DNA from 3 places in the Cellulosimicrobium sp. G4 BAM 1002 genome. Region 2 is predicted to be linked to each of the others. Evidence: riboswitches for the same ligand, from Rfam matches in the RefSeq annotation. Region 2 holds a riboswitch; each other region holds the start of a gene.
What was found. Region 2 has a riboswitch for thiamine pyrophosphate ahead of ACMXGY_RS10285 (ECF transporter S component). Riboswitches for the same ligand answer to the same signal wherever they lie in the genome.
Positions count from the first base shown of each region.

Region 1 (10,249 bases), 1.8 Mb from region 2:
GGGACATGACGATCGGCGGTGGGCGCCGCTGGGCCGAGACGGGCGCGTCGACGCTCGTGGACGTCCCGCCGGGCGACGTCCCGCCGACGATCGTCGAGCCGCCCGAGGAGGAGGTGGACTGGTGAGCGAGCAGGCCACCGAGGCAGCCGTCGTGCCTGCGCCGCCCACGCCGTCGGACGGGCCTGGGGCCGCGCGCCCGCGCCGGACCGGTCGGGTCGCGACCGTCGTCCTGGTCGTCCTCGCCGTCGTGGTGGGCGCCGCCGTCGCGCGCGTCGACACGTGGTGGCCCACGCTCACGGCGACGACGACGCGCGGCACGGTGGGCGACGTCGTGACCGCGGGGCCGCTGCGGGTGCGCGTCGACGACGTGCGGACGGGCACCCTGCTCGAGGACGGCTTCGACACGCTCACGACCGACGGCGTCTGGGTCGCCGTCGACCTCGCGGTGTCGGGCACGACCCGGGAGGCCGCCGTCGAGTCGATCGAGCTGCGCGACGCCGAGGGTCGCGACCACGAGGCCTCGCACCGGGTGCGCAACGCGATGCTGAGCGCGTTCATTGACCCGGACGTCCCCGAGGCGGGGACCGTCGTCGTCGAGGTCCCCGCCCGGGCGCTCGAGGGGGACGTCGTGCTGCGCGTGCTCACGGAGCACCAGGACGCGGACATCGACCGCCCGCAGGCGATCGCCGAGATCGACCTCGGCCGCGTCGAGCCGCCGTCGGACGGCGACACCGTCGAGGTGCTCGCCCCCGCGCTCGTGCCGGGCGGGTGGGCCGGATGAGCGTGGGGTGGTGGCGGACCAACCGCTGGTGGCTGGTCGTGCTCGCGGTCGCGCTCGCGGCGCTCGGTGCGCTCACGTGGCGCTCCGACGCCGTGCAGGGATGGTGGACGTCGGAGCCGCACCGCGCCCACGCGGCGGATGCCGAGGGCTGGGCGCAGGTCGGCGACGTCCGGGCGCGGCTCGCCGGGCTCGAGGTCGTCGACTGGCTCGACGACGGGTTCGACGGCCGGATCGAGGCCCCCGAGGGGTACACGCTGTGGGCCGCGGACGTGTCGGTGCGCGCGGTGCCCGGCGCCGGCTCCCCGGGGGCGGCGAGCGACCCGGAGGAGGAGGCGTACTCCGCGTGCACGGTGACGCTGCGCGACACGGAAGGACGCGTGTACAGCGCGGGGGCCGGTGCGCTCCCGGGCATGCCGATGACCGACCCGCCGGTGTGCACGGGCGACGCCTCGAGCCGCGTCACCCAGTACTTCCTCACGCCCGACGACGCCGAGCCGGCCGAGGTGCGCGTCGTCGAGCCGGAGCTCCTCCCGGACTACTGGTCCTTGCCGGCCTCCGCCGACGCCGACTGAAGACCGACCTCGTGGGCTACGGGTTGACACGCGACGTTTTAATGAACATAGTTCGTAGTCAATAGTCTTTCAACGGAGGTGCTGTCGTGAGCTGGGTGTCGTGGATGCTGGGGAACCCGCTGCCGTTGCCGGTCGCTCTCGCCGTCGACCTCGGCCTGCTCGCCGCCGTGGTGGTCGCCGGGCTCCTGTGGTGGGACGGGCGCCGCGCCGTGGTCCCGAGCACGGCGGGCCGGCGTGCGGTGCGGCACGCGGCGGCGACGAGCGCCGCGGCTGCGCTGCTCGTCGCCGCGGGGATCGCCCTCCCGCCGCTGTACCTCTACCTCGGGCTGTCCGGGCTCGGGGCCCGCGCGACCGCGGTCCTGCCGCTCGTCGCGCTCGTCGCCGCACTCGGGGTGCATGCCGTCGGCGAGCTCACGTGGCCCCGGCCGCTGCACCGGCAGCGCGAGGCGCGGCTCGTCGCGCGCTCGGCCGCCGACGTCGTCCCGTCCGCGACCCGGCGCGTCGCCTGGGGCTGGGGCGCGGGGCTCGTCGTGGCCGGCGTGGCGTTCGGCCTCCTGTCCGACGGACCCCGCTCGATCGCGCGCGTCACGGGACCGCACGCGGCGTTCACCGTCGCGCCGTTCCCCGGCTGGCTGTGGACGGTGCCGCTCGTCGTCGCGGCGGGCGTCGCCGTCGTGGCGTCGGAGGTCGTGCTGCGCCTCGTCGCGTCCCGCCCGGCGGTCGAGGACGTCGCCGAGGGCTGGGACATGTGGCTGCGACGTCGGGTCGCCCGCCGCGTCGAGCGCGCGACGCAGCTCGTGCTCGGTCTGACGCTCGCCGGGCTGGTCGCCCTCGCGGGCCTCTCGCTCCGCTGGCTCGGCCTGGGGAACGGCGACGGGGTGCCCACCGGCCCAGGCCTCAGCCCGGGGTACGTCACCGCCGGGAACGTCCTGCTCGTCGTCGCGCTCGTCGTCGTCCTGGTGGCGCTCGTCGTCGCCGTGTGGCCGGCGCGCGACCCGGCGCCTGCGTCGGCGGCCGAGCGCGAGCCGGTGGCGGTGGCCGCGTGAGCCTCGCCGTCCGCATCGACCTCGACTCCCCGACCCCGCACTACGAGCAGCTCCGCGCCCAGCTCGCCGCGCTCGTCACCGCGGGCGACCTCGCGGACGGGCAGCGCCTGCCGACCGTGCGGGCGCTCGCGAACGACCTCGGCATCGCGCCGGGGACGGTCGCACGGACGTACCGCGACCTCGAGGCGGCCGGGCTCGTCACGACCCGCCGCCGGGTCGGGACGCTCGTCACCGCGCCCGCCGCCACGCTCGACCGGGCGGCGGTCACCGAGGCGGCGGCGCGCTTCGTGCGGCTCGCGCGCGACCACGGGCTGACCGACGTCGAGGTCCGGGACGCCGTCGCGGCCGCGCTCCTCGGCGCGCCTCGGGCCGGCGGCTCGCGGGACGGGGCGCAGCGAGCGGAGGTCGGGTCAGGCGGCTGAGGCCACGGGCGCCGTGCGCTGCCGGCGGCGGGTCCGCAGGGCCGACGGCAGGCCGAGGTTCGCCAGCAGCGCGTCCGCGGCGGCGGCGAGCAGGACCGTCGTGAGCACCTGCACGACGACGGTCGCGACCGTCTCGAGCGGGCCGAACACCGCGCGCCACACGTCGATCCCCGGTTGACCGAGCACGGCCTGGGCCGCCGTGAACACGACCTGCTCGGCGAGCGTGAGCAGCGCGAACGCGACGCAGAAGAGCAGCACCGCGCCCCACCGGCTCCGCCACAGCATCCCGAGCGCGCCGACGAGCCCGCCGAAGCGCCGGCCCGGGTCGAGCATGAGCTCCCACGCCCTGCGCGCGCCGCTCGCGCCGAGCGTGCGGTTGAACCGGTCGACGACGCGGGCGGTCCGCCCTTCGGCGCCCGCCGGCGCGTGCACGGGGTCGACGACGTCGATCGCCTCGACGCCGTAGACGATCGTGCCGAGCGTGAGCCACGCGAGCGGGACCACGAGGCCGGTGACGATGCCCGCGAGCACGAGCGACGTCGTCGGCCCGACGGCGTCGACGACCGGCTTGAGGAGGTCGACGCGCGCGACCACGCCGTCCCACCACGTCGTCACCTCGACGACGAGGACGCGCGAGGTCCACCACTCGCGGACACGCCCGACGACGGCCGTCACGGTGAACGCGCCGACGACGATCCAGACGACCTCGCAGTAGCCCGCGAGGATGCGGACCGCGGCCGAGCGCGCGCTGCGCCGGGCCTCGCCCCCGGCCTCGACCACGCCGCGCTCCATGCGCTTCGCCACGCGCTCGAGGAGCGTGCGGGCCAGCAGCGCACCGGCGACGACGAGCAGGACGGTGAGACCGAAGCCCTCGGGGACCGGGCTCGCCGTCTCGATCCCGGCGCCGGCGGCGAAGGCGTGCTCGAGCGCCGCGGAGTCGACGTAGGCCTGCCAGTCCGACGAGAGGCCGCCGTAGAACTCGTAGATCACGAGGTACGGGACGAGCACCGAGGCGATCGAGCCGAGCAGCGCGCGCACCTCGATCCGGTCGCGGTCGTCGCGCGGTTCCCGGCGCAGGACGTGCAGCATCACCACGATGCCGACGACCGTCGCGAGCGGCGAGAAGGACAGGACGAGCAGCCCCAGCACGCCCGACGACGGCGCGACCTCGAGCGCCGCCCGCAGCGCGAGCTCGTGCACCACCTGGGCGAGGACGGCGACGGCCACGAGCGCGGGCCAGTGCCGGGCGAGCAGCCGGCCGGCGTCGGCGAGGACGCGCAGGCCGGAGCGCAGGACCGAGTCCTGCGGAGCCGAGGCAGGGCTCGCGGTCGTCGTGGGCGCCGTCACGCGCGCCAGGCTACCCGTGCCGCGACGGGAGCGGAGCGGTGGACCTCAGACGCGCGCGGCGAGGCGCGAGACGAGGCGCTTCGCCTCCTTGCCGGCGTACCGGCGGGCGAGGACACCGACGCCCGCCGCGACGGCGGCGAACGTGACGGCCGAGACGATGCCGACCTCCTCGTCGTCGAGGTCCTTCGGCGCGTCGTGACCCGTGGCCTTCGCCCACACGAACGTGACGATCTTCTGGGCCACCCAGCCGGCGGCGAACGTCAGGGCGACGGTGCCGACCTTCACGGCCAGGGTCTGCTCGGTGTCGTTCAGGTCGGCCACGAGGGGTCCTCCGTCGGTCGGGGCGCCGTGCGGCGCCGGGCGTGATCGCACGTCCACCGTAGTGCGAAGTCCCGCCCGGACGCCGCCCGGCGCGCTCACTCCCGGCTCACTCCTGGCTCACCGCGTCGAGCACGGGCAGCCGGGCCGCGCGGGTCGCCGGCCACGCGGCGGCCACGACCCCGACGACGGCGGCGAGCGCGAGCATCGCGCCGAGCTGGGCCCACGGGATCGCCAGGGTCGTGAAGCCCTCCTCCGCGAGCACGGACGGGAGCGCGGAGGCGAGCCCCGTCCCCACCGCTAGCCCGACCGCCGTCCCGAACACCGCGATCAGCACGGACTCGATGACGATCGTCCCCCCGAGCTGGGCACGTCCGAGCCCGACGGCGCGCAGCAGCCCGATCTCCCGCGTGCGCTCCACGACGGACAGCGCGAGCGTGTTGACGATCCCGAGCACGGCCACGAGGACCGAGAGCCCCAGGAGCGCGTAGACGATCGCGAGGATCGACTCGACCTGGGACGCGACCTCCCCGGCGAACTCCTCGGCGTCGAGCACCGACGCGACGACGTACGGCGCGACGGCGTCGGACACGTCTTGGCGGACGGCGCCGGGGTCGGCCCCCGGCTCGAGGTCGAGGAACAGCATCTCGGGGGCGGTCGCGCCGACGGCCGCCGCGACGTCCGGGGGCAGGAGCATGTCGACGGTGAACGCGTGGGAGTCGATCACGACCCCGATCCGGACGTCCTGCGCAGGGGTGCCCGGGCGCGCGGGGTCGGCGATCGTGACCACGTCGCCCAGCTCCCAGCCGTGCTCCTCGAGCGCGTCGGCCATGACGGCGGCCTCGCCGCGCGCGAACGCTCCGAGGTCGCCCTCCGTCGCGGTCGTGCGCACGGATCGGCCGAAGCCCTCGGCGGGGAAGCCGACGACGAGCTGCGGCTCGTCGTCCACGGTCACCGGCCCGTACGTCGTGAGGTCGGCCGACGCGACGCCGGGCACGGCCCGCACGTCGTCCGCGACGCCCTCGGGCAGGTACGGCGTCGCGGACCGGACGACAAGGTCGGCAGCCGTCTCCTCGTCGACGATGCCGGTCACGGACTCGCGTGCCGAGAACGCGAGGACCGACGTCGTCGAGACGAGCGCCATGCCGACGAGCAGCGCCCCCGCGGTCGCGGCCGTGCGGCGAGGCTGCCGCGTGACGTTGCCGCGCGCGAGGCCGCCGAGCGGGCGGGCGAGCGCGACGAACGGCGCCGCGAGCACCCTCAGCACCGGACCGACCGCGAGCGGAGCGAGCAGGAGGACACCTGCGATGACCCCGACGGCGCCCAGCCCGAGCAGCGGTGCCCCGTCGCTCCCGGCCGCCGCCGCGCCGACGACGAGCCCCGCGCCGGCGAGCAGCGCGAGCGCGCCCGCGACCGTGCGGACGACGCCCGGTCCGGCGGGCCGCACGGCGTCCTGACGCATCGCCTCCACCGGCCGCACGAGGGCCGCGCGCCGCGCCGGCAGGGCGGCGGCGACTATCGAGACGACCACGCCGACCACGAGCGGGACGACGATCCCGACGGTCGTCACGGGCAGCGAGCCGGAGAGCTCCATCCCGACCGCGCCGATCCCGGCACGCGCGAGCTCGGCGAGGCCGAACCCGGCCGCCACGCCCAGCACCGCGCCGACCACCCCGACGACCGCGGCCTGCCCCAGCACCGAGCCGAAGACCTGCGCGGGCGAGGCCCCGACGGCGCGCAGGAGCGCGAGCTCCCGCGTGCGGCGGCGCACGTGCATCGCGAACGTGTTGGTGATGATGAACGTCCCGACGAACAGCGCGAGCGCGGCGAACACGAGCAGGAACGTCGAGACGAAGCCGAGCTGGTCGGCGATCGCGCTGCTCGTCTCCTCGCGCAGCTCCGCACCCGTGACCGCCTCGGCGCCGTCGGGCAGGTCGTCGGCGACGGCGTCGACCAGGGCGTCAGGTGCCGTGCCGTCCGCGGAGTACAGGGCGATCGACGGGACGAGGCCGTCGGGTGCGAACGTCGCGGCGGCGGTCCAGGCGTCGAGCAGCACGATCGTCGCGCCGGCCATCGGCGCGGACAGCGAGACCTCGCCGACGACGCGGACCGGCTGCACCGCGTCGCCCAGCACGACGTCGGTCGTGTCGCCGACCGCGAGCCCGGACGCCTCGAGGGTCCCCGACTCCAGCGCGACCTCGGCGCCGTCGCGCGGGGCGCGACCGTCGACGACCTCCGGGCCGGGGTCGCGCGGGTCGTAGGCGATCGCCATGCTCGGTGCCTGCGCGCTGAGCACGGCGGTGCCGTCGGCGCCGACGAGCACCGCGGGACCGCTGACCTCGGGGAGCGCGAGCGCGACGTCGTCGCGTGCGCCGAGCTCGTCCGCGAGCTCCGCGGGGACGAGGCTGCGCGCGCCGCCGAGCTGGGCGGACGACGACTCGAGCGCCGTCCCGGTGCTCGTCCCGCCGCGCACGTACGCGTCGGCCTGGATCGAGGACGCGACGATCCCGTCGAACGTCGAGGCGAGCATCGCGCGCAGCGCGAACGTGCCGGTGACGAACGCGACGCCGATCGCCACGGCGAGCACCGACAGCACGAGCTGGGCGCCGTGCGCGCGCACGCCGCGCACCGCGATCCGCCCCATCACCGGACGACCGCCGGTGCGTGCGCGGCGCTGCCCGGTGTCGCCGGGGTCAGCTCGCCGAGGGTGTCGAGGACGCCCTGCGGCGTGGGGTCGCGCAGCTCCGTGACGAGGCGCCCGTCCGCGAGGAACAGCACGCGGTGCGCGTACGACGCCGCCGTCGGGTCGTGCGTGACCATCGCGACGGACTGGCCGAGGTCGTCCACGGAGGAGCGCAGGAACCCGAGCACCTCCGCGGCCGCGCGCGAGTCGAGGTTTCCCGTCGGCTCGTCCGCGAACACCACCGCGGGGCGGGAGACGAGCGCCCGCGCGCACGCGACGCGCTGCTGCTGCCCGCCGGAGAGCTCGGCCGGCCGGTGCCCGAGCCGCGGGCGGAGGCCCACGGCGTCGACCACGCGCTCGAACCACTCCCGGTCCACGGGCCGGCGCGCGATCGCGAGCGGCAGGACGATGTTCTCCTCCGCCGTGAGCGTCGGGACGAGGTTGAACGACTGGAACACGAAGCCGATGCGCGTCCGGCGCAGACGCGTCAGCCGCCGCTCGCTCATCGCCGAGACCGTCTCGCCGTCGACGACGACGGTGCCCGACGTGGGGGAGTCCAGCCCTGCGAGGCAGTGCATGAGCGTCGACTTGCCGGAGCCCGAGGGCCCCATGATCGCGGTGAGGCGCCCGCGCTCGAGGTCGACGTCGACGCCGTCGAGCGCACGGACGCCCGCCTCCCCGCGCCCGTAGGTCTTCACCAGGCCCCGGGCCGTGGCGATCGCGTCCGGTGTGGTGCCGCGCTCGATGCTTCCCTCCGTGACGACCGCGGCGGTCGGTGCGCTGCTCATGGTCACTTCTCCTCCTGCTGATGGTGACCGGGCCAGGGCGGCCCGGTCACCATCGACCCTGGCGCGGACACCCGTGCCCGGGCATCGGGGAACCTCCCGGACCTCTCCCTGGTCCCGGCGCGGGGGCGCTCAGGGTCTTCTCAGGGTGGCTCCGCCGGTCACGGGCCGGCGGGCGTTCCGGTGTAGGCTCGAGGGGAACGACAGGGGAGCTCCTGGAGGAGCTGAGAGTGCGGACCACCGCAGACCCTCGAACCTGATCCGGTTAGCACCGGTGGAGGAAGTCGGGATCTCGATCACCTGCGCGCACACCCACCGTGGTCCTGTGCGCGCCGGTGGACCCCTCCTGAACGTCCAGGGAGGACACATGCAGCACACCGTCGGCAGCAGCCGGAGCCTGCGGACCCACGCGCGCCCCGCCCGCCTGGCCACCACCGCGACGGCGATGACGCTCGCCCTGCTCGCCTTTGCCGCGTGCAGCGGCGGCGACGACGCCACCGGGGGTGACGACGCGTCGTCGGGCGGCGGCACCGTGACTCTCGTGACCCACGACTCGTTCGCGGTGAGCGACGACGTGCTCGCCGCGTTCGAGGAGGAGAGCGGGCTCGAGGTGGAGCAGGTCGCGCCCGGTGACGGCGGCGCGCTCGTCAACCAGCTCATCCTCACCAAGGACTCGCCGCTCGGCGACGTCGTGTTCGGGATCGACAACACGTTCGCGTCGCGCGCGATCGACGAGGGCGTCCTCGAGCCGTACGTGCCCGCCGGGCTGTCCGACTCGGCCGCGTCCTACGCCGTCGGCGACGGCGACGAGCTCACCGCGATCGACCGCGGCGACGTGTGCGTCAACGTGGACCACGCCTGGTTCTCCGAGGCGGGGATCCCCGAGCCGGTCACGCTCGAGGACCTCACGAAGCCCGAGTACCAGGACCTGCTCGTCGTCACGAACCCCGCGACGTCGTCGCCCGGGCTCGCGTTCCTGCTCGCGACCGTCGGCGCGTTCGGCGAGGACGGCTGGCAGGACTACTGGGCCGACCTGCGCGCCAACGGCGTCAAGGTCGTCGACGGCTGGTCCGACGCCTACTACGTCGACTTCTCCGGCTCCGAGGGCGCCGGCCCGCGCCCGCTCGTGCTGTCCTACTCCACGTCGCCCGCGTTCACGCTCACCGAGGACGGCTCCGCGTCCACGACCGGCGCGCTGCTCGACACCTGCTTCCGCCAGGTCGAGTACGCCGGCGTGCTCGCGAACGCCGAGAACCCCGACGGCGCGCGCCAGCTCCTCGACTTCCTCGTGAGCGAGACGTTCCAGGCCGACGTGCCCGGGTCCATGTACATGTACCCCGCCGACGACACCGTCGCGCTGCCCGACGGCTGGGCCGAGTTCGCCCCGCTCGCCGGCGAGCCGTTCGAGGTCGCGCCCGAGGACATCTCGGCGCACCGCGACGAGTGGATCAAGGCATGGACGGCGACCGTCGTCGACTGAGCCCCGGGCTGGGGTGGGCGACCGGGTCGGGTCCGGCGGCGGGGGCGGCGTCGGTGCTCGGGCTGGCCGCGCCGTCGCCTCCGTTCGTCGGGCGTGGGTTCTCGAGCGCGGCCTCGACGCCCTTCGCATCCGACGCCGCCCCCACCGCCTCGGCCGTCGTCTCGCCTTCGCGCACGACCAGCGTTCTACGTCGCGAGGTAGAACCGTGGTCTGCCGAGGTAGAACCGTGGTCGCGCGAGGTAGAACCGTGGTGAGGGCTCGGGCGCCCTGGCGGGGTCGTCTCGGGCGCGCGGTGGCCTGGGGGGTCGCGGCGGCGGTGCCGCTCGTGTTCCTCGGGGTGTTCTTCGCGTGGCCCGTCGTCACGCTCGTGGCGCGCGGGTTCGTCGGGGACGACGGCGGGCTCGACCTGTCCGGGTTCGCCGAGGTGTTCTCGCAGCCGCGGACGTGGCGCATCATCGGGCTCACGCTGTGGCAGGCCGTGCTCGGCACGGTCCTCTCCGTGCTGCTCGGCGTCCCCGGCGCGTACGTGCTGTACCGGTGCCGGTTCCGCGGACGCCGGGTGGTGCGGGCTCTCGTGACGGTGCCGTTCGTGCTGCCGACCGTCGTCGTCGGGGTGGCCTTCCGGTCGCTGCTCGTGCAGGGCGGGCCGCTCGGGTTCCTGGAGCTCGACGAGACGTTCGCGGCGATCGTCGTGGCGCTCGTGTTCTTCAACTACTCCGTGGTGGTGCGCACGGTCGGCGGGATGTGGGAGCACCTCGACCCCCGCGCCGAGCAGGCGGCGCGAGCCCTCGGGGCGACCCCGTGGCGCGCGTTCC
Region 1 is NZ_CP182109.1:4,119,579-4,129,827, reverse strand. It holds gene ACMXGY_RS18400 (hypothetical protein) at 1-125, shown strand, start outside; gene ACMXGY_RS18395 (hypothetical protein) at 122-781, shown strand; gene ACMXGY_RS18390 (hypothetical protein) at 778-1,353, shown strand; gene ACMXGY_RS18385 (hypothetical protein) at 1,440-2,399, shown strand; gene ACMXGY_RS18380 (GntR family transcriptional regulator) at 2,396-2,821, shown strand; gene ACMXGY_RS18375 (hypothetical protein) at 2,810-4,168, opposite strand; gene ACMXGY_RS18370 (DUF4235 domain-containing protein) at 4,214-4,489, opposite strand; gene ACMXGY_RS18365 (ABC transporter permease) at 4,596-7,130, opposite strand; gene ACMXGY_RS18360 (ABC transporter ATP-binding protein) at 7,130-7,957, opposite strand; TPP riboswitch at 8,150-8,254, shown strand; gene ACMXGY_RS18355 (thiamine ABC transporter substrate-binding protein) at 8,322-9,434, shown strand; gene ACMXGY_RS18350 (ABC transporter permease) at 9,727-10,249, shown strand, end outside.
Region 1: it holds a riboswitch for thiamine pyrophosphate, as region 2 does, so the genes downstream of both, ACMXGY_RS18355 (thiamine ABC transporter substrate-binding protein) here and ACMXGY_RS10285 (ECF transporter S component) in region 2, are expected to answer to the same signal.

Region 2 (10,249 bases):
GACGTGCGCGAGCGCGAGGGTGCGGACCGGCACCCGGCCGAGCGCGCGCAGCGCGACGAGCGTGAGCACCCAGCCGACCGCAGGCGTGACCGGGTCGGTCACGAGCAGCGCCGCCGTGGACAGGAGGAGGACGGTCGCGAGCTTCACGGTCGGGTTCCACCGCTCGAGGACCGTCGGCGGCGCGCTCACGACGCCGCTTCGACGACAGCGCGGGTCTCCGCGGCGCCGAGCGCCCGCACGAGGTCGCCCGGGTCCACGTCGAGGTGCCGCCCCGTCGTCGCCCACCACTCGAGCAGGGGCGGACGGCGGAGCCGGGCGCGTGCGCACAGCGCGTCGTCACCGAGCACGGCGGTCGGCGTACCGGTCGCGGCGATCGTCCCGTCGACGACGACGGCCACGCGGTCGGCGATCTCGGCGACCAGGGACAGGTCGTGCGTGACGAGGACGACCGCGCCGCCCGCGTCGGCCCGCACGCGCAGCACGCGCGCCGTCGCGTCGGCCTGGGCGCGGTCGAGGCCGAACGTGGGCTCGTCCGCGAGGAGCACGGCCGGGTCGAGGACGACGGCCGTCGCGAGGGAGAGCCGACGCTGCTCGCCGCCGGAGAGCCGGTAGGGGTTCGCGTCGGCGAGCGCGGTCAGGCCGAGCGTGTCGAGCACGCGCGCGACGCGCCCGTCGAGGTCGTCGAGGCGCGCGAGCCGTGCCGACCACGCGACCTCCTCGCGCACGGTGCGCGCGAGGAACTGGTGCTCCGGGTCCTGGAACACCATCGCGGTCGGGGCTCCGGGGGCCGTCGTGAGGTCGCCGCCCGTCGCTTCGAGCCCGGCGAGCCCGCGCAGCAGCGTCGACTTGCCGCCGCCGTTGGGGCCGACGACGGCGAGCACCTCGCCGGCGCGGACGTCGAGGTCGACGCCGCGCACCACCGGGGTCCCGCGGCGACGCCCGCGCCGGAGGGCGCCGCCGCGGTGGACCTCGAGGCCACGGGCCCGGAGCGCGACCGGTCTGACCCGGCCGTCCGCGGCGGGGCGCCCGCTCGCGGCGTCGGCGCGACGGGAGCGCGCGAGGTCCGCCAGCCAGGCGTCGGTCTCGGGGGTACCCAGCGGGACGGGGGCTCCGGCCGCCGCGAGCCGGACGGCGAGCGGGAGCCAGCAGCCGAGCGCCGCGAGCTCGGCCGCGTGCTCGTGCAGGACGCGGTTTGTCGGGCCGTGCGCGACGGCACGGCCGTCCGGCCCGAGCACGAGCGTCGTCTCGGGGAGCGTCCCGAGCTCGTCGAGTCGGTGCTCGACGAGCACGACGGCGCGTGCCCGGGCGAGTGCGTCGTGGCCCGCCCCCGTGCGGTCGGCCGGCCCCGCGCCGTCGGGCACCGGGCGCGAGCGGGTGAGCCCGGAGACGAGGGCCCCGACGTCGTGCGCCGCGGCGGGGTCGAGGAGCGCGGTGGGCTCGTCGAGCACGACGAGACCGGGGTCGGCGACGAGAGTCGCGGCGAGCGCGACACGCTGCGCCTCGCCGCCGGAGAGCGTGTGGGTCGCCCGGTCGTGCAGGTGGGCCGCGCCGACGGCCGCGAGCGCCGAGGCGCCCCGGGCGTCCATGGTCCCAGGGTCGGCGCCGCGGTTCTCGAGCGCGAACCGCAGCTCCTCGTCGACGCGCGCGAGGCAGAGCTGGTCGCCGGGGCGTTGCTGGACGAGCCCGACGCGTGCCGCGAGCACGGCGGGCGTCACGTCGCGCGGGTCGTGCCCCGCGACGTGCAGGACCCCGGTCACGGTGCCGGGCAGCGTGTGCGGGACGATGCCGACCAGCGCGCGCAGGAGAGTCGACTTGCCGCAGCCCGACGGGCCGAGGACGAGCAGCGCGGCCCCCGCGGGGAGGGCGAGGTGCACGTCGTCGAGCACGGGGACGGCGTCGTGCCCCAGGGCGACGGACAGGCCCTGCGCTCGGACGACGTCGGGCGTCGTGGACGCTCGGGGCTCAGCCATGCCGCGCCGACCCGATCGCGAAGGCGTCCAGAGCGCCGGTGCGGGTGAGGGCGTCGCCGAGGAGGCGGGCCGCGATCCCGCACAGCACGACGCACGAGACGACCTGGATCCCGAGGCGGAGCGTCGCGTAGTCCTGCCCGAGCCAGCCGAAGCGCACGGCGTTGAACGCGAAGGTCACGAGCGCGGCGCTCACGCCCGAGGCGACGAACACCCACCAGCCGAAGCGCCGGTAGCGCGTGAGCGCGAACGGCAGCTCGGCGCCGACGCCCTGGACGAGCCCGACGAGGAGCAGCAGCGGCCCGGCCGGGGAGGCAAGGAAGACGACCTCGACGAGCGCGGCGAGCGTCTCGGCGAGGATCCCGACGCCCGGCTTGCGCACGATGTACGTCGCGAGCGGCCCGACGACGATCCACGCTCCCGCGAGCACGTTCGCCGCAAGGTCTGCGAGGGGACCCATCGCGAGCTGCAGCGGCGCCCAGAGCTGCACGAACGCCCAGTAGACGAACCCGAAGACGACGCCCAGGACCGCGACGAGGACCGTCTCGTGCAGGCTGAGGCCCCGTCGCCGTGGCCGGGTCGCGGGTGCACTGGGGGACGCCGTCTCGTGGCCGGCCCGCGCCTCGGCGGCCTGCTGCGCGGTGGTGTGCTCGGTCATGCTGTTCCCTCCGTCGGGCCCCGGGCGAGGGGTGCACGACGGCGAGCCGCCGGTCTCCCGCGCGGCCGGCCAGGCGCACGGGGCGCACGGGCGCGAGCGCGCAGGGGACCGTGACGTCGGCCCTGCTCCCTTCGCTGGTACGAACCAGATCAGGTTCCACGGGTCTGCAGGGGGGACGGGTGCCCGGCCTGCACTCTCAGCGCTCGTGCGCTCCCCGGGGGCGTTCGGCCCGACCCTAGGCCTTCGTCGGTCTGCGGACAATCACGGCGTCTCACCATCCGAGAAGTGCGGTCACGCGCGTGAGAGTGTGACGCCATGACGACGGACGACGACGCCGCGGTGGTCGCGGAGCTGGACCGCCTCGACGAGGTGGTCAGAGCAGCCCCGGCGGGAGACACGACGGCGCAGGTCGCGCTGTGGCGGCAGGCGACCCGGCTGCGGACCTGGTTCTTCATCGCACGCGGCGAGCCCGACCAGCCCCGCCCGTACGCCGTGGGTGCCGCGCAGGGTCCGATGATCTGCCTCTACAGCAGCGCGGGCCGGGCGGCCGAGGCTGCGCGTGCGCTGGGGCTCGTCGCCGCGGCGGACGACGCGGTGCCGCTGTTCGGCGTGCCCATGCCGACGGCGATCGACTACGTCGCCTCGTTCGCCCGGGCCGGCGTCGTCGGTGTGACGCTGGACCACCCGCGGATCGGTCACCACATCCCCCTGGCGAACCTCGGTCTGCTCAAGGGATGGGTCGACGGGGCGGCGCAGTGACCGGCGCGGACCCGGTGGAGCAGAGCCTGGACCTGGCGTGGGAGCTCTTCGCGGCGCGGCCCACGCATCCCCGGGTCGCCGAGCTGGCGCTGCAGGTGCTCGCGGCCCAGCCGGAGCGGAGCAGCGCGTCGCTGCTCCTCGGCAACCACCGGGAGATCTGCGGCGAGCACGCCGAGGCGCGGCGCCTGTACCTCCAGGTGGCCGCTCGCCGCGACGGCCAGTTCGTCAACGCGGCCCGTGCGCTCCGGCACCTGGCGTTCGCCGACCACGACCACGCCGAGGCGCTGCAGTGGGCGCGCACCGTCCTGCGCGAGGAACACGAGGGGTGGGACGACTGGATGGAGCTGGGGTCCGCCCAGGCGCTCGGCGGGGACCACGAGACGGGCTGGGCCCAGCTCGACGACGCGGTCGCGCGCTGCGCCCGGACCGCACCGGACGAGCTCCCGCAGGCGTTCGGGAAGCGCGCGGCGTACCTGCTGGGGACCTTCGCGCCGCTCGACCGGTTCGTCCCGGCGGCCGAGGAGGCCATGCGGGCCGACGCGGCGAGCCCCTGGGTCGCGTCGATGCTCGGGTGGGCCTACCTGCTGCAGTACCGCCTGGACGACGCCGAGCGGCTCGCGCTCCGCCTCCTGCGCGAGGACCCGACGGAGGGCGTGTTCCAGAACCTGGTGTCAACGGCCCGGACGCTGCAGGGGGTCGTCGAGAACGCCGAGTCCCTGGGCTACACCCTCGAGGACATCCGTCGCACCGGCGTCCTCGAGCTGTCGTGGCAGCAGCTGCGCGACCAGGAGCTCGGCATCGACCTGCGTTCCGCGCTCGCCGCGCTCGAGGGCGTGCTGCCGCAGGCCCTGCGCGCCACGCTGCGGCCCGGGGCGTCGTTCGCCGACGAGGCGGAGCTCGAGCACATCGGGGCCATGGTGGGGGAGGACCTGCTGACCTGGCACGACGGCCAGGAGCCCGGCACCGGGTCGCTGTGGGGTCAGGACGAGCCGTTCCGCCTGATGTCGGCGGCCGAGGTCCGCGCCATGGGTGCCGAGATCGAGGCGGACCCGGCGGCGCACCCCGACTGGCCCGACGGCGAGGCGGCGGAGCCGGTCATGACCGACGACGCCGGCGCCTTCCTGGTCGTCGTCGCGTTCGGGGCGCTCGTCAGGCGACGCCTCGGGCGGCCCGACGAGCCCGTCGCCGCGTCGATGGCCGACTGGGTCTGGGACCGGGTGGTCGAGCTCGGCGGTCGGGACCCGCGGCCGGCGCCACGGACGACCGCGGATCCCCGGAGCGCCGTCCCGGCCGCCCCGACGTCCGGGGGCTCGCCGACCGCCTGAGCGACCTTGACACACCTTCGAACACCTGTTCGAATGGCGCCGTGCGATGGGACGGACAGGCGCTCGGCGCGGACGACGGCGCGCTCCCGGGGCTGGAGCGCGCGGGCCTCGTGCGCAGCGTCCGCACGCCCGAGTTCGCGGGGATCACGTTCCACGAGGTGACGGCGAAGAGCGCGCTGTCGAAGGTGCCCGCGATGTCCCGCATGCCGTTCCGGTGGACGATCAACCCGTACCGCGGCTGCAGCCACGCGTGCTCCTACTGCCTGGACCCCGCGACGCCGGTGCTGCTCGCGGACGGCACGCAGCGCCCGATCGGGGAGCTGCGCGTCGGCGACGAGATCGTCGGGACCGCGCCGCACGGGGCGTACCGCCGGTACGTGCGCACGCGCGTCCTCGACCGCTGGACCACGCGCAAGCGCGCGTACCGCGTGACGCTCGCCGACGGGACCCGGCTCGTGGCGAGCGGCGACCACCGGTTCCTCACCCAGCGCGGCTGGCGGCACGTCGTCGGCGGCGCGGGCCACCGGGCGCACCTGGCCCTCGGGGACGTCCTCGTCGGCCCCGGCGCCGCGGCGCTCGCGGACAGCGGCGTCGCGCTCGACGGGCGCGACGTGACCGGGGACGACGCGCTCCGCGTGGAGTCGCTGGAGGCGCTCGGCAGCCCGGGGGAGGAGGCCGAGCTCGTCGACATCACCACCGGGACGCGGGACTTCGTCGCCGCGGGCGTCGTCAGCCACAACTGCTTCGCGCGGCCCACGCACCAGTACCTCGACCTCGACGCGGGCGACGACTTCGACCGCGAGGTGGTCGTCAAGGTCAACGTCGACGAGGTGCTGCGTGCCGAGCTCGCCCGCGCGTCGTGGGCGCGCGAGGCCGTCGCGCTGGGCACGAACACGGACCCGTACCAGCGCGCCGAGGGCCGTTACCGCCTCATGCCCGGCATCATCGACGCGCTCGCCGGCTCCGGCACGCCGCTGTCGGTCCTCACCAAGGGCACGCTCCTGCGCCGGGACCTCCCGCTCCTCGCGGACGCCGCGTCACGGGTCGAGGTCGGGATCGGGGTCTCGCTCGCGCTGCTCGACCCGGCGCTGCAGGCGAGCGTCGAGCCGGGCACGCCCTCGCCGCGGGCACGCCTCGACCTCATCCGAGCGATCCGCGACGCCGGGCTGCCGTGCGGCGTCATGGTCGCCCCGGTGCTGCCCTGGCTCACCGACTCCACGCGCGCGCTGACCGACCTGCTCGACGCCGTCAAGGACGCCGGCGCGACGGGCGTCACGGTGCTGCCCCTGCACCTCAAGCCCGGCACGCGCGAGTGGTACATGGGGTGGCTCGCACGCGAGCACCCGAACCTCGTCCCGGGCTATGAGCGCGTCTACGCACGGGGCACGTACGCGTCGAAGCAGTACCGAGCGTGGCTGTGGGACCGAGTGCGGCCCATGCTCGAGGTACGCGGGTTCGCCGTCTCCGGCCACCGCGGGCCCGCCGGCGTCGAGGGTCGGTACCGTCGGGGCGAGGTCGGGGGCCTCGGCGACGGGACCCGTGACCCCGGCCCGCCGGTCGACGGCGCGTACCCGGCCGGGAGTCTGGCGCGGGGCGCTCACGAGCCGGAGGCGCACCGGGGGCACGACGGGGCGCTCGCGGGCATGCCGGTCGACGGCGGCGGTCTGGACGTCGTCGGCGGGGGAGTCGAGCAGGTCCTGTTCTGACCCGTGCACCCGGCGACCGCCCTCACGGCACGCCGCACGGGCGTCGTCAGGCGTGCCCGGCGGGGTCTGGCACCGGGCCGACGCGGACGACGTCCGTCCGTGCCACGGCCTGGTCACGGACGTCGGCGAGCGTCACCCGCGCCGGGTCGTCCATGTACGCACCGAGCGCGTCGTCGTCGGGCATCTCGATGATCTGCACCTCGGTCGGCAGGGTCACGTCCTGACCGGGCAGCGCGCGCACCCTCGACAGCACGCGGCCGCCGTGAGCGGGCACCAGGGCGAGGACGTCGTCCTCGTACCGGTGCAGCAGGTCGACGTTGCCCTCGGTGGGCCACAGCAGGACGCACAGCGTGATCGGCATGGGCGCACGCTACGCCGTTCGTCCCCTGGCCGGGCGAACTGGCCGAAGCCTGCTCAGACGTCGGCGAGGCGCGCGGGGAAACCGCCCGTCGCCACCGGACCCCAGCGCGTGATCGTCAGGCGCACGAGCGACTTGCCCTGCGCCACCATGGCCGCGCGGTACTCGTCCCAGTCCGGGTGCTCGCCGCTGATGGAACGGTAGTAGTCGACCAGCGGCTCGACGGCGTCGGGCAGGTCGATCACCTCCGCCTCGCCGTCTACCTGCACCCACGGGTCGGAGAACCGCTCGCCCAGGGACAACAGCGAAGCCCGCGGGTCCCGACGCAGGTTGGCCGCCTTCGCGCGCTCCGGGTACGTCGACACGACGACCCGGCCCGTGCCGTCGACGCCGTAGGTCACCGGGCTGAGCTGGGGCCGGCCGTCCGCGCGGGTCGTGACGAGCACGCCGTCGTGCCGGTAACGCAGGAACGCCTCGAGCTCGTCGCGCTCGACGCGCCGGTTCGTCGCGATGGTGCGTGCCACGGGTCATCCTTCCTCGTCCGGGCGGCGGGCCGGTCGGCGAGCCGCTGCCGACGGCAGGCACGCGACGCGATGGTCCGCGACTGGTCGGCGGCATCGCCACGGTATCCGGTCGAGCCGCGACGCCCGTCCGCACTAGACTCGTCCGGACGTGCTCCCGCCCCCGGGAGCGCAACCCCCACCGCCCCCTCCTGGAAGGAACCCTCCGTGCTGCGCACCCGAACGGCCGGCTCACTGCGGGCCGAGCACTCCGGTCAGACCGTCACCCTCACGGGCTGGGTCGACCGTCGGCGCGATCACGGCGGTGTCGCCTTCATCGACCTGCGCGACGCGTCGGGCATCGCCCAGGTCGTCATCCGCGACGAGGCCGTCGCGCACCCGCTCCGCAACGAGTTCGTCCTCCAGGTCACGGGCGAGGTCTCGCGTCGCCCCGAGGGCAACGAGAACCTGTCCCTGCCGACCGGCGAGATCGAGGTCGTGGCGAGCGACGTCGTCGTGCTCAACACGTCGGACCCGCTGCCGTTCCAGGTCTCGACGGCGCTCGCCGACACCGAGACGATCGGCGAGGAGGCGCGCCTCAAGCACCGCTACCTCGACCTGCGTCGCCCCGCGCCGGCGCACGCGCTGCGCCTGCGCGCCAAGGTCAACCAGGCCGCGCGCCGCGTGCTCGACGCCGAGGACTTCGTCGAGATCGAGACCCCGACCCTCACGCGCTCCACCCCCGAGGGTGCGCGCGACTTCGTCGTGCCCGCACGCCTCGCGCCCGGCTCCTGGTACGCGCTGCCGCAGTCGCCGCAGCTGTTCAAGCAGCTGCTCATGGTCGCGGGCATGGAGCGCTACTACCAGATCGCGCGCTGCTACCGCGACGAGGACTTCCGCGCCGACCGCCAGCCCGAGTTCACGCAGCTCGACGTCGAGATGAGCTTCGTCGAGCAGGACGACGTCATCGCGCTCGCGGAGAAGATCCTCGTCTCGCTCTGGGAGCTGATCGGGTACACCGTCCCGACGCCGATCCCGCGCATGACGTTCCACGACGCCATGCGCCTGTACGGCTCGGACAAGCCCGACCTGCGCTTCGGCAACCCGCTCGTCGAGCTCACGGACTACTTCAAGGACACGCCGTTCCGCGTGTTCCAGGCGGAGTACGTGGGCGCGGTCGTCATGGCCGGCGGGGCCTCCCAGCCGCGCCGCCAGTTCGACGCGTGGCAGGAGTGGGCCAAGCAGCGCGGCGCTCGCGGGCTCGCCTACGTCACGTTCCAGGAGGACGGGACGCTCGCCGGTCCGGTCGCGAAGAACCTGTCCGACGCCGAGCGCGAGGGTCTGCGCGAGGCGACCGGCGCGCAGCCGGGCGACGCGGTGTTCTTCGCCGCGGGCAAGACGTCGGACTCACGTGCTCTGCTCGGCGCCGCGCGCCAGGAGATCGCGAAGCGCACCGGACAGATCGACGAGGACGCCTGGGCGTTCGTCTGGATCGTCGACGCGCCCCTGTTCAAGCCGACCGGCGAGGACGGGGACGTCGACCTGGGTCACTCGGCCTGGACCGCCGTGCACCACGCGTTCACGTCGCCGACGCCGGACTGGATCGACACGTTCGAGCAGAACCCGGGCGAGGCGCTCGCGTACGCGTACGACATCGTGTGCAACGGCAACGAGATCGGCGGTGGCTCGATCCGTATCCACCGCCGCGACGTCCAGGAGCGCGTGTTCGACGTCATGGGCATCGGGCCCGAGGAGGCGCAGGAGAAGTTCGGGTTCCTCCTCGACGCGTTCGCGTTCGGCGCGCCGCCGCACGGCGGCATCGCGTTCGGCTGGGACCGCATCGTGGCGCTGCTGACGAAGTCGGAGTCGATCCGCGACGTCATCGCCTTCCCGAAGTCCGGTGGCGGCTACGACCCGCTGACGCAGGCCCCCGCGCCGATCACCGCCGAGCAGCGCAAGGAGGCGGGGGTCGACGCGAAGCCCGCCGCGCCGAAGGGCGACCCGGCCGAGCCGGAGGCTCCGGCCGAAGCCTGACCGCGGCAGAGCGCGGCCGGAACGGACGCCAGGGCGCGCCACCCGTCACGGGTGGCGCGTCCTGTCGCGTGTCACGACGCGGACGGGCCGGAGCGAGGGGCCGGCGACTCAGTGGGCGATCGCGAGCCTGCGGTGCACCCACCGCAGCGGCTTCGGCGCCCACCAGTTGAAGCGTCCGAGCAGCGTCATCGTCGCGGGGACGAGCAGCAGGCGCACGATCGTCGCGTCGATGAGCACCGCGACGGCGAGGGCGAACCCGACCTCCTTGATGACGAGGAGGTCGCCGAAGACGAACCCGGCGAACACGACGATGATGATCGCCGCGGCCGAGGTGATGATGCGCCCGGAGCGCTGCAGCCCCAGCCGCACGGCCTCGTCGTTGGAGTGCCCTGCGTCGTAGAGCTCCTTGACGCGCGCGAGCAGGAACACCTCGTAGTCCATCGCGAGCCCGAACGCGAAGGCCATGACGAGCGCGACGACGTACGTCTCGATCCCGCCCACCGACGTGAAGTCGAGCAGACCCTCGAGGTGGCCCTCCTGGAAGACCCACACGAGGACGCCGAGGGACGCCGCGAGGGACAGGGCGTTGGTGAGGAGCGCCTTGACCGGCACGACGACGGAGCCCGTCATGAGGAAGAGCAGGACGAGCGTCGCGCCCGCGACGATCCCGACGGCCCACCACACGCGCTCCCCGAGCGCCTCGAGGAAGTCGACCTGCCCGGCCGCCTGGCCGGTGACCCACACGTCGAATCCCGGGTCGGTCGCGCGCACCTCGCGCACGACGGAGACCGCCTCGGGGCCGCCCGCGTCGTCGGTGTCGACGTGGACGCCCACGAGCGCGTACGAGGTGCCGAGCAGCGCGGCGGGGTCGACGCTGTCCACGCCGTCGAGCCCCGCGAGCTCGTCCGCCCAGGCCTGTGCGTCGTCGACGCTCGCGTCGAC
Region 2 is NZ_CP182109.1:2,285,424-2,295,672, forward strand. It holds gene ACMXGY_RS10275 (energy-coupling factor transporter transmembrane component T family protein) at 1-189, opposite strand, end outside; gene ACMXGY_RS10280 (ABC transporter ATP-binding protein) at 186-1,970, opposite strand; gene ACMXGY_RS10285 (ECF transporter S component) at 1,963-2,625, opposite strand; TPP riboswitch at 2,733-2,852, opposite strand; gene ACMXGY_RS10290 (hypothetical protein) at 2,941-3,384, shown strand; gene ACMXGY_RS10295 (hypothetical protein) at 3,360-4,709, shown strand; gene ACMXGY_RS10300 (Rv2578c family radical SAM protein) at 4,751-6,415, shown strand; gene ACMXGY_RS10305 (DUF1330 domain-containing protein) at 6,462-6,776, opposite strand; gene ACMXGY_RS10310 (PPOX class F420-dependent oxidoreductase) at 6,830-7,297, opposite strand; gene aspS (aspartate--tRNA ligase) at 7,502-9,307, shown strand; gene ACMXGY_RS10320 (MMPL family transporter) at 9,416-10,249, opposite strand, start outside.

Region 3 (10,249 bases), 1.3 Mb from region 2:
TACCTGGGCAAGGGTGTCGAGGGCGCGGTGAACTCCGTCATCGACGACATCGCCCCGGAGCTCATCGGCTTCGAGGCCGAGGACCAGCGCCTCATCGACGCCGCCCTCATCGACCTCGACGGCACCCCGAACAAGGGCAAGCTCGGCGCCAACGCGATCCTGGGCGTCTCGCTCGCCGTCGCGAAGGCCGCCGCGAAGAGCGCCGGCCTCGACCTGTACCGCTACGTCGGCGGCCCGAACGCGCACGTCCTGCCCGTGCCGATGATGAACATCCTCAACGGCGGGTCGCACGCCGACTCGAACGTCGACATCCAGGAGTTCATGGTCGCCCCGATCGGCGCCACGTCGTTCCGCGAGGCGCTGCGCACAGGCGCCGAGGTCTACCACTCCCTCAAGTCCGTGCTCAAGGGCAAGGGCCTCGCGACGGGCCTCGGCGACGAGGGCGGCTTCGCTCCCAACCTGCCGAGCAACCGCGACGCGCTGGACCTCATCCTCGTCGCGATCGAGCAGGCCGGGTTCGTCCCGGGCAAGGACGTCGGCCTGGCGCTCGACGTCGCGGCGACCGAGTTCTTCAAGGACGGCGCGTACCAGTTCGAGGGCAAGGCCACGAGCTCGGACGACATCATCGCGTACTACGAGCAGCTCGTCCGCGACTACCCGCTGGTCTCCATCGAGGACCCGCTGTCCGAGGACGAGTGGAGCGCCTGGTCGCAGCTCGTCTCGCAGGTCGGCGACAAGGTGCAGATCGTCGGCGACGACCTGTTCGTCACCAACCCCGAGCGCCTCGCGAAGGGCATCGAGCTCAAGTCCGCGAACTCGCTGCTCGTCAAGCTCAACCAGATCGGCACGCTCACCGAGACGCTCGACGCCGTCGAGCTCGCGCAGCGCAACGGCTTCACCGCGATGGTGTCGCACCGCTCGGGCGAGACCGAGGACACGACGATCGCCGACCTGTCCGTCGCGACGAACGCCGGCCAGATCAAGACCGGTGCGCCCGCCCGCGGCGAGCGCATCAACAAGTACAACCAGCTCCTGCGCATCGAGGAGGCGCTGGACGACGCCGCGCGCTACGCCGGTCGCGGCGCGTTCCCGCGCTGGTCGCCCCAGGCGTGACGCTCGCGACGCCGGGCGCCGTCGTCTGACGTCTCCGTGAGGGCCCGGTGGACCGGAAGGTCGGTCCACCGGGCCTTTCGCGTGCGCGCACCGGCGCGGGCGACGACACGCGGGCGGCGGGCGGGGGGAAGCCCCGGGGTGAAGAAGTCGTGACGATCTGCCGTTCCGACGCGCGCCCCGCGCGTGCTGCTCGGGCGACGCGCGGCGCGACGGCAGAATCGGGTCATGCCGTCCTCGCGTCGTCCCCCGCGCCCCGGTGCCCCCGCGCGCCCGGCGCGGGGAGCGTCGGGACCGTCCCGCGGGGCGTCCGCGAAGCCCGGCACCTCTGCGAAGCCGGGCGGTACCGCCAAGCCGAGCGCGTCCGCGAAGGCGGGGCGCTCCGCCACGCCGGAGCCGCCGCGCAAGCCCGCGTCCGGTGCCACGCCGCAGCCCCCGCGGAAGACGACCCCTGTTGCCCCACGCGCGTCCTCGGCAGGCACGCGCCGCCCGAGCGCGCGCGCCGGCTCGGCGTCGCGCTCGGCGAACCGTGCGGCCGGTCCGGCCCGCGAGGACCGGCGGCGCAGCCGGTACGGGTTCCTCCTGCCCGAGGTGGTGACGGTCCGCGCGCTGGTGCTGTCCGTCGTCGGGCTCCTCGCCCTGGTGCTCCTGCTGCCGACCGTGCGCGCGTACGTCAACCAGACGGGCGAGCTGCGCGAGCTGCGGCGCGAGCTCGCGGAGGCGCAGGCGACGCAGGAGGGTCTCGAGGCCGAGCTCGACCGCTGGGACGACCCCGCGTACGTCGAGAGCGAGGCGCGCGACCGGCTCAACTTCGTCATGCCGGGGGAGCAGCCGTGGCGCGTGCTCGACCCGGAGTCCGTGGTGGACGACATCGACCCGCAGACCGGTCGGGAGATCACGGACGGCCCCGTCCAGGGCTACGACGACGGCGTGCCGTGGTACGAGGCGATCTGGACGTCGGTGCAGGTCGCTGGCGAGCAGCCGGCCCCCGACGGTGCGGGCTCCGGGAGCGGGGTCGACGCGGGCGACGAGCAGGCGCCCGCGAGCGGGGAGAATGGGTGAGGCGTCACCACTCGTGACGTCGTCGACCGACCCCTCGAAGGAACCTGCCGTGACCGACGCCCGCCTGGCCATCCCCGCCGACCACCCGGACGCTGCCGTCACCGAGCACGACCTCGAGACCCTCGCGGAGCAGCTGGGCCGCACGCCCCGGGGCGTCGTCGGCATCGCGGCGCGGTGCGCGTGCGGCCGGCCGCTCGTCGTGCGCACGGCGCCGCGGCTCGAGAACGGCACCCCGTTCCCCACGACGTTCTACCTCACGCACCCGGGCGCCGTCGCCGCGGCGTCGACGCTCGAGGCGAACGGCGTGATGAAGGAGATGACGGACCGGCTCGCCGAGGACGAGGAGCTCGCGGCCGCGTACCGCCGCGCGCACGAGCACTACCTCGCGCAGCGCGAGGCGCTCGGCCACGTCGAGGAGATCGACGGCATCTCGGCGGGCGGCATGCCGACGCGCGTCAAGTGCCTGCACGTGCTCGTCGGTCACGCGCTCGCCGCGGGGCCGGGCGTCAACCCGCTCGGGGACGAGGCGCTCGAGCGGGTGCGCGACACGTGGCGCCCGGACCGCTGCACCTGCTGACGTCCGACGCGGGCGCGGGTCAGCCGTGGTCGTGCGGCGACTCCAGGAGGTCCTCCGGCAGGACCTCGGGACCGGCCTCCGCCGGCCGTGCGGCCTTCCCGGAGTAGGCACGCAGCGCGAGGAGCGCGACGTCGTCGTCGCGCGTCGGCGCGAGCTCGGCGATGAGCCGGTCGCACAGCTCGTCGAGCGTCTCGTCCGGCACCCCCTCCGCCGTGCTGCGGAGCCGCTCGAGCCCGACGACGAGCGACTCCCCGCGGCGCTCGACCAGCCCGTCCGTGTAGAGCAGGACGGTCGAGCCGGGATGGATCGGCTGCGTGTGGTCGTGACGCTCGGCGTGGACGCGGATCCCGAGCGGCAGGTCGGCCTGGCGGAACAGCAGCTCGGCCGTGCCCTCGGGATGGATCAGCAGCGGCGGCAGGTGGCCCGCGCTCGACCAGCGCAGCAGCCGCAGGTCCTGCTCCTCGAGGTCCTCGGGCTGCTCGACCCTCGCGAGGATGCCGGTGCTCATCGTGTCCACGGCGAGGTCGTGCATGGCCCAGTCGAGCGACGTGAGGATGGCCGCCGGAGGCTGCACGACCGCGTGCGCCCCTCCGCGGAGCACGTTGCGCACCTGGGCCATCACGACCGCGGCCCGCAGGTCGTGGCCCGCGACGTCCCCGATCACGAGACACGTGCTCCCGTCGCGGACGAGGAACGCGTCGTACCAGTCCCCGCCGATCTGCGCCCCCGAGGTCGCCGGGGCGTACCTCGCGACGAGCTGCAGGTGGTCCGGCTCGGGCAGCGCCGTGAGCAGGCTGCGCTGCAGCTCCTCGGCGAGGTCGCGCTGGACGGCGTGCAGGCGCGCGTTGTCCAGCGCGAGGCCGATCTGGGCCATGACGTCTCGCAGCGACCCGAGCTCGGTCTCGGAGAAGTCGCCGCGCTCGGCCCCGCGGGCGAGCGTGACGAGCCCCCGCACGCGCCCGCGTCCGCGCAGCGGCATGACGGCGAGGGCCCGCGGTGCGAGGCGGGCGAGGAGCTCGCGGGCCGGTCCGTCCTCGAGGAGGTCGCCGGGACGTGGCGGTCCTGCGCGCAGGGCGTGGGGCGCCCCGGCCAGCGTCTCCGCGACGAGCGACGTCTGCGTGAGCGCGGGCACCCGCAGCCGGCGGTACTCGTCGAGGACCGGTTGGAGAGCGCTGTCGGCGTGCAGCGCGGCGACGTCGTGCAGCCGCTGCCGCCAGCCGGTGGCGCCCTCGTCGAGGATGCTGGCGATGGCGAAGTCGGCGAGACCGGGCACGAGGTGCGGCAGCACGGCCTCGAGCGCCCGTACGGGGTCGAGGATCTCGGCGAGGTCCGCAGCGACGTCGGCCAGGAGCGTGGAGCGCGTCCGCGCCTCCTCCGCCTCGGCCAGGGCGCGACGGCGCTCCGTGACGTCCGTGAAGTACGACGCGACGCCGCCGCGCTCCGGCACCGCGCGGACCTCGTACCAGCCGTCGAGCGGCGCGGGGTAGTAGGCGTCGAAGACGACCGGCTCGCCGGTGCGGGCGACCTCCCGGTAGCTCTCCTCGAACGCCGAGCCCACGGCGGCAGGGAAGAGGTCCCACAGGACGCCACCGAGCAGACGGTCTCGCGAGCTGCCCAGGATGCGTTCGCCCTCGGCGTTCACGTAGCGGAACCGCCACTCCGCGTCGAGGGAGTAGTAGCCGACCGTCATCTCCTCGAGGATGCGGTGCACGCGCTCCTCGCCCTCGCGCAGGGCCGTGGTGTCGGTGGTGACGCCGACGACCTGCTCGGCGACACCCGTCGGCCCGGCGAGCGCGCGCCCGCGCGCGGTGAGCCAGCGCGTCGTGCCGTCGGGCCGGAGCACCCGGAACTCCGCCTCGTAGATCCCGCAGGTGGCGATGGCCGTGTCGAGCGCGGCGGTCACCGGCGCGACGTCGTCGGGGTGCAGCCGAGCGTTGAAGGCGTCGATCGTGCCGCCGAAGGAGTCCTCGTCGTACCCGAAGATCTCGAGCAGCGCCGAGTCCCAGCGCAGCGTGCCGGAGGACAGGTCCCAGCGGAACGTGCCGAGGCCTGCTGCCTCCGCCGCCGAGCCGAGGAGCTTGAGCCTCTCGCCGAGGAGGCGGTCGGCTCCCGCTGCGTCGCCCACCTGGTGCTGCATCTGGATGTCCTCCGCGACCTGGTGCGAGCGTTCCCAGCGGACATCATCTCCAGTGCGGCGGGCTCGCGCACGAGGGGTGGTCCCGGTGCGCGTCGTCGGGCAGCGGGATGGCACCCTGGTCGCATGACTTCTGGATCCACCACGCCGGTCGCCGCGCACCGCGCGGACCGTCCTTCCGAGCCGGCTCCCGGGACGGCGCGGGTCGCCGCCGTCGACTGCGGCACCAACTCGATCCGCCTCCTCGTCGCGGACGTCGACACGGAGGCGGGCACGCTCGTCGACCTCGACCGCCGCATGGAGGTCGTCCGGCTCGGGCAGGGCGTGGACCGGACCGGTCGCCTCGCCCCCGAGGCGCTCGAGCGTACGCTCGACGCCGCCCGCCGCTACGCCGCCGTGATCGCCGAGCTCGGGGCCACGCGCACGCGGTTCGTCGCGACGTCCGCCACGCGCGACGCCGAGAACCGCGACGAGTTCGTCGCCGGCGTGCTCGACGCGCTCGGGGTCGAGCCCGAGGTCGTCTCGGGCCAGGAGGAGGCGGCGCTGTCGTTCCGCGGGGCCACGTCGACCGTCGCCGCGGTGCGCCCCGGCCCCTACGTCGTGGTCGACCTCGGCGGGGGCTCGACCGAGCTCGTGCTCGGCACGCAGACCCCCGACGCGTCGTTCTCCATGGACGTCGGGTGCGTGCGCCTGACCGAGCGGCACCTGCGCTCCGACCCGCCGACCGCCGAGGAGGAGGCCGCCGCGCGCGCTGACGTGCGCGCCGCGCTCGACGAGGCGGCCGCCGTCGTGCCGCTGGGGCAGGCCGCCACGCTGGTGGGCCTCGCGGGCTCGGTCACCACCGTGACCGCGCACGCGCTCGGTCTCGCGGCCTACGACCGGGACCGGATCGACGGCTCCGTGCTGCCGGTCGACGCCGTCCTCGCAGCCTGCGACGACCTGCTGCACCGCACGCGCACCGAGCGGGCCGCGCTGGGCTTCATGCACCCCGGCCGTGTGGACGTCATCGGCGCGGGCGCGCTCGTGTGGTCAGAGGTCGTGCGCCGGGTGCGCGACGACGTCGCCGCGGCGGGCGGGTCGCTCACCGAGGTCGTCACGAGCGAGCACGACATCCTCGACGGGATCGCCTGGTCGATCGCCTGACGCCCTGCCGAACCCGGGTTCGGCGTCGGCCCGGGTTCGGCGTAGACCCGGGGCCGACCGGTACGGGCGGAATGACCCTGGTTGGGCGGGTCGAGGGGCGACCAGCGGGGTGGCGTGGGGCGCGTCACGCCCGTCTGACGGACGCTCCGGCTCGCCTGTGCCGGAACCGGTAATACTCTGGAACCATGCCTCAGAATGACCTGACCTCGGTCAGCCGTGCCCAGACCGCCTCGCCGCGGCCCCGCAAGGTGCCTCGCGTCGTCGTGCTCGGCGGCGGTTCCGTGGGTCTGTACGCCGCTCGTCGCCTGCGCAAGAAGCTCGGCCGCCGCGAGGCGGCGATCGTGGTCGTCGACCCGCGCCCGTACATGACGTACGCGCCCTTCCTCCCCGAGGCGGCCGCGGGCTCGATCGACGGTCGCGACGTCGTCGCACCGCACCGCCGAGCGCTCAAGGGCGTCGACGTGCTGCAGGGCAAGGTCGTCGCGATCGACCACGGCTCGCGCCGCGTGACGATCCACCCGGAGGAGGGCGACGACTACTCGGTCACCTACGACCACCTCATCGTCGGCCTCGGATCGGTGTCGCGCACGCTGCCCATCCCGGGGCTCGCGGAGAACGCGATCGGGTTCAAGAACGTGGAGGAGGCCATCGCGGTCCGCAACCACGTCCTCAACCGTATGGACGTGGCGTCGTCCACGTGGGACGAGGCCCTGCGCCGCCGCATGCTGACGTTCACGTTCGTCGGTGGCGGGTTCGCGGGCATCGAGGCGCTCGCCGAGATCGAGGACATGGCTCGCTACGCGACCAAGAACTACGCCACGATCGAGGAGAAGGACCTCCGCTTCGTCATGATCGAGGGCGCCGGTCGCATCCTGCCCGAGCTCAGCGAGCCCATGGCCCTCTACGCGCTCGACGAGCTCAAGAAGCGCGGCATCGAGTTCCACCTCAGCACGTTCCTGTCCTCGTGCGTCGACGGCCACGTCGTCACGTCCACGGGCGTCGAGTTCGACTCCGACACGATCGTGTGGACCGCGGGCGTCAAGGCAAACCCGGTCATCAAGGAGGCGTCCGACCTCCCTGTCGACAAGATGGGCCGCGTCACCGTGCTCCCGACGCTCCAGGTCGCCGACGCGGACGGCGTCGTCGTGCCGAACGCGTGGGCCGCGGGCGACTGCGCCGCCGTGCCGGACGTGCTCAACCCCGGCAAGTTCTGCCCCCCGAACGCCCAGCACGCGATCCGCGAGGCCACGCGCCTGGCGGACAACCTCGCGCTCGAGCTGCACAGCGAGCCCCCGGTCGAGTACCGCCACAAGAACGTCGGTACGGTCGCGTCGCTCGGTCTGTACAAGGGTGTCGCCGAGCTCTTCGGCGTGTTCAAGCTCCGCGGGACGCTCGCGTGGCTCATGCACCGCGGCTACCACGTCATGGCGATGCCGACGGGCAACCGCAAGATCCGCATCTTCATCGGCTGGATGGGCCAGTTCCTCATGGGCCGCGAGCTCGTGTCCCTCGGTTCGCTGCACGACCCGCGCGCCGAGTTCCGCGCGGCGTCCGTGCCGCCGAAGAAGGACGGCGAGCCGGTCAAGCAGACCGCCCAGGGATCGGCGGCGGCCGCGGAGTCCGGCACCGGCACCGTGGACGCGGACGACAGGACGCCGGCGGCCAAGGCCTCCTGACGCCGCCGGGCTCCGGCCTGGCACAGCTGCCCGACGTCGAGGGGCGAGCCGCGTGCGCGGCTCGCCCCTCGACGCGTCCCGGTAGGGTCGGGCGCAGCCCCCATAGCCCAACTGGCAGAGGCGGCCGGCTTAAACCCGGCGCAGTGCGGGTTCGAGTCCCGCTGGGGGCACCGTCACGAGAGCCCCGTCGGCCCGTCCGGCTCGGCGGGCGGCGCGGCCTCCTGGCCGAGGACCACGACGTTGCCGTCGGGGTCCTGCACGCGCGCGACGCGCTCTCCCCACGGCTGGTCGGTCGGCGGCTGGGTCACGGGGACGCCCGCCGCGGCGAGATGCTCGACGGCGCGGTCGCAGTCGTCGACGTACACCCACAGCGCGGTGCGGGCGACGCCCTCGGGCATCGAGCCGTCGTCGAGCCCGATCCCGAGCGGGGAGCCGCCCACGTGCACGCTCACGTAGACGGGAGGGCCGTCGTCGGGGAACGCGTACTCGACCGTCCCGCGCAGCAGGTCGCGGTAGAAGCCGAGCGACCGCTCGACGTCGGCCACGGAGAGGATGGGGAACAGGCTGCGGAACATCGTCGCCTCCAGCACGGGCGCACGCGCAGGTGCGCGCGGTCCTCGATGCCTCCATGGTCGCGCCCCGACCACGCTCCCGCGCGACGGACGTCCGTGCGACGCGGCCGGGCCGCTGCTAGGGTGCCGACGAACCACGCGGGGTGTCCCGCCCGGGCGACGAGCCCGGGCCGAGGGACTGAGACGAGCGGTACGGCCGCCCGGACCCGTCGAACCTGATCTCGCTAGCACGAGCGGAGGAACGTGGGCATGTCGACGCCTGCTGCCATCACCCTGAACCCTGTCCTCGCGGAGGACCCGACCGTCCTCGTGCCGGACGGCGAGGACGGCTTCACCGCCGACCTCGGCCGCCGGTACGTGCACCTGTTCACCGAGTTCTACGACCACCCGTTCCTCGCGGGGCTGCGCGACGGGTCGGTCGACCCGGTGTCCGTGCGGCACTACGTGGGCCAGGACCACCAGTACCTCACGGCGTACCTGCGCTGCTACGGGCTCGGCATGACGCTAGCGCCGGACCGCGAGTGGGCCAGCTGGTTCCACGACAAGGCCGGGTTCCTGCTCGACGACGAGTCGCACGCCCACCACGCGATGTGCGACTTCCTCGGCCTCACGTACGAGGAGGCGCAGACGACGCGCCTCGCGCCGAGCGCGCAGGCGTACGTCGACCACATGCTCGAGGCCGGCCGCGACTCGCTCGGCGTGCTGCTCGCCGCGTTGCTGCCGTGCCCGTGGACGTACATCTGGTCGGCGCGCCGGTTCTGGCTCGCCGAGCGCCCGACGACGCCGGGAGCGATCGCGGACGACCATCCCCTCGCGGGCTGGTGGGAGTTCTACGCGGCCGAGCGCACCGACGGTGTGCTCGCCGACCTGCGCGCCCGCTTCGACGCGCTCGCGGCGGACGCGGGGGAGGCCGAGCGTGCGCGCATGGAGCGCGCGTTCGAGCTGAGCTGCCGGCACGAGATCCGGTTCTGGCAGATGGCGTGGTCGCTCGAGGAGTGGTGAGCCCGCCGCGCCGGCGGTGACGGTGGCTGCCGGGCGCCCGACGTCGTCCCTTACGCCAGGAGCAGATCCTCGCCCGGGTGCTCGGCACCCGGGCGAGGCGCGGGTAGCGTGGCGAGCACCGCGGGGAGCCGGCGGACGACGGACGGGGAGAACGATGAGCGGGACGACGGGGCACCACACCGCCCGGCGGGACGGCGCGCGACCGGAGCCGTTGCTGCGCCACGTCATCGGCGGGATCCTCCGGCGGGCGCGGCTCGCGCAGGGGCGGACCCTCGTCGACGTCGCCGCCGCGGCCCGGGTCTCGACCGCCTACCTGTCCGAGGTGGAGCGCGGCCGCAAGGAGGCGTCGTCGGAGGTGCTCGCCGCGGTGTGCGGTGCGCTCGGCATCCGGCTCGTCGACCTGGTCGCGCGCACCGGCGAGGAGCTGCGGCCCGTCGCCCCGGTGCGTGTGCTCTCGTCCGTCCGTGGGCGCGGCGGGTTGTCTGCCCCGCGCCACGCCGGACCTGCAGGAGCGCCCGTCCGCGACCTCCCGGTCGCCCGCGGCACGACGTCGGTCCGCACCCTCGGTCGGGCCGGAGACGTGCTGCTCGTCGCGGCCTGAGTCCGTGAGGGCCGCTCGAGCGGCGGGGTCGATGCCGCGTGTCGCACCGTGGGGGTGGCTGCGGGGCGCCGTTACCGTCGGATCATGACGGAGCAGCACACCGCGCAGGGCACGGCAGGGCTGGTCGCGACGGAGCCCCGGGACGAGCCCGCGCGTCTTCAGGACCTCGTCGACGACGCCGCGTTCCTCTCGCACGAGCACCAGCTCCACCTCGTCGACCGGCACGGCGACGACGCCTGGAACGCCGAGATGTCGAGCGGGACGTTCACCTTCACGGCCGCGTCCGGAACCACGACGGACTGCCGCCTGCAGTTCCTCGGGACCGCCGCGCCCGGACCGGGCAGCTGGATGTGGTCCTGGCACAACGTCAAC
Region 3 is NZ_CP182109.1:3,539,853-3,550,101, reverse strand. It holds gene eno (phosphopyruvate hydratase) at 1-1,113, shown strand, start outside; gene ACMXGY_RS15915 (FtsB family cell division protein) at 1,339-2,172, shown strand; gene ACMXGY_RS15910 (DUF501 domain-containing protein) at 2,222-2,749, shown strand; gene ACMXGY_RS15905 (SpoIIE family protein phosphatase) at 2,769-4,886, opposite strand; gene ACMXGY_RS15900 (Ppx/GppA phosphatase family protein) at 5,010-6,026, shown strand; gene ACMXGY_RS15895 (NAD(P)/FAD-dependent oxidoreductase) at 6,212-7,702, shown strand; tRNA gene ACMXGY_RS15890 (tRNA-Leu) at 7,799-7,872, shown strand; gene ACMXGY_RS15885 (VOC family protein) at 7,876-8,277, opposite strand; TPP riboswitch at 8,404-8,533, shown strand; gene ACMXGY_RS15880 (TenA family protein) at 8,524-9,276, shown strand; gene ACMXGY_RS15875 (helix-turn-helix domain-containing protein) at 9,431-9,877, shown strand; gene ACMXGY_RS15870 (DUF6882 domain-containing protein) at 9,962-10,249, shown strand, end outside.
Region 3: it holds a riboswitch for thiamine pyrophosphate, as region 2 does, so the genes downstream of both, ACMXGY_RS15880 (TenA family protein) here and ACMXGY_RS10285 (ECF transporter S component) in region 2, are expected to answer to the same signal.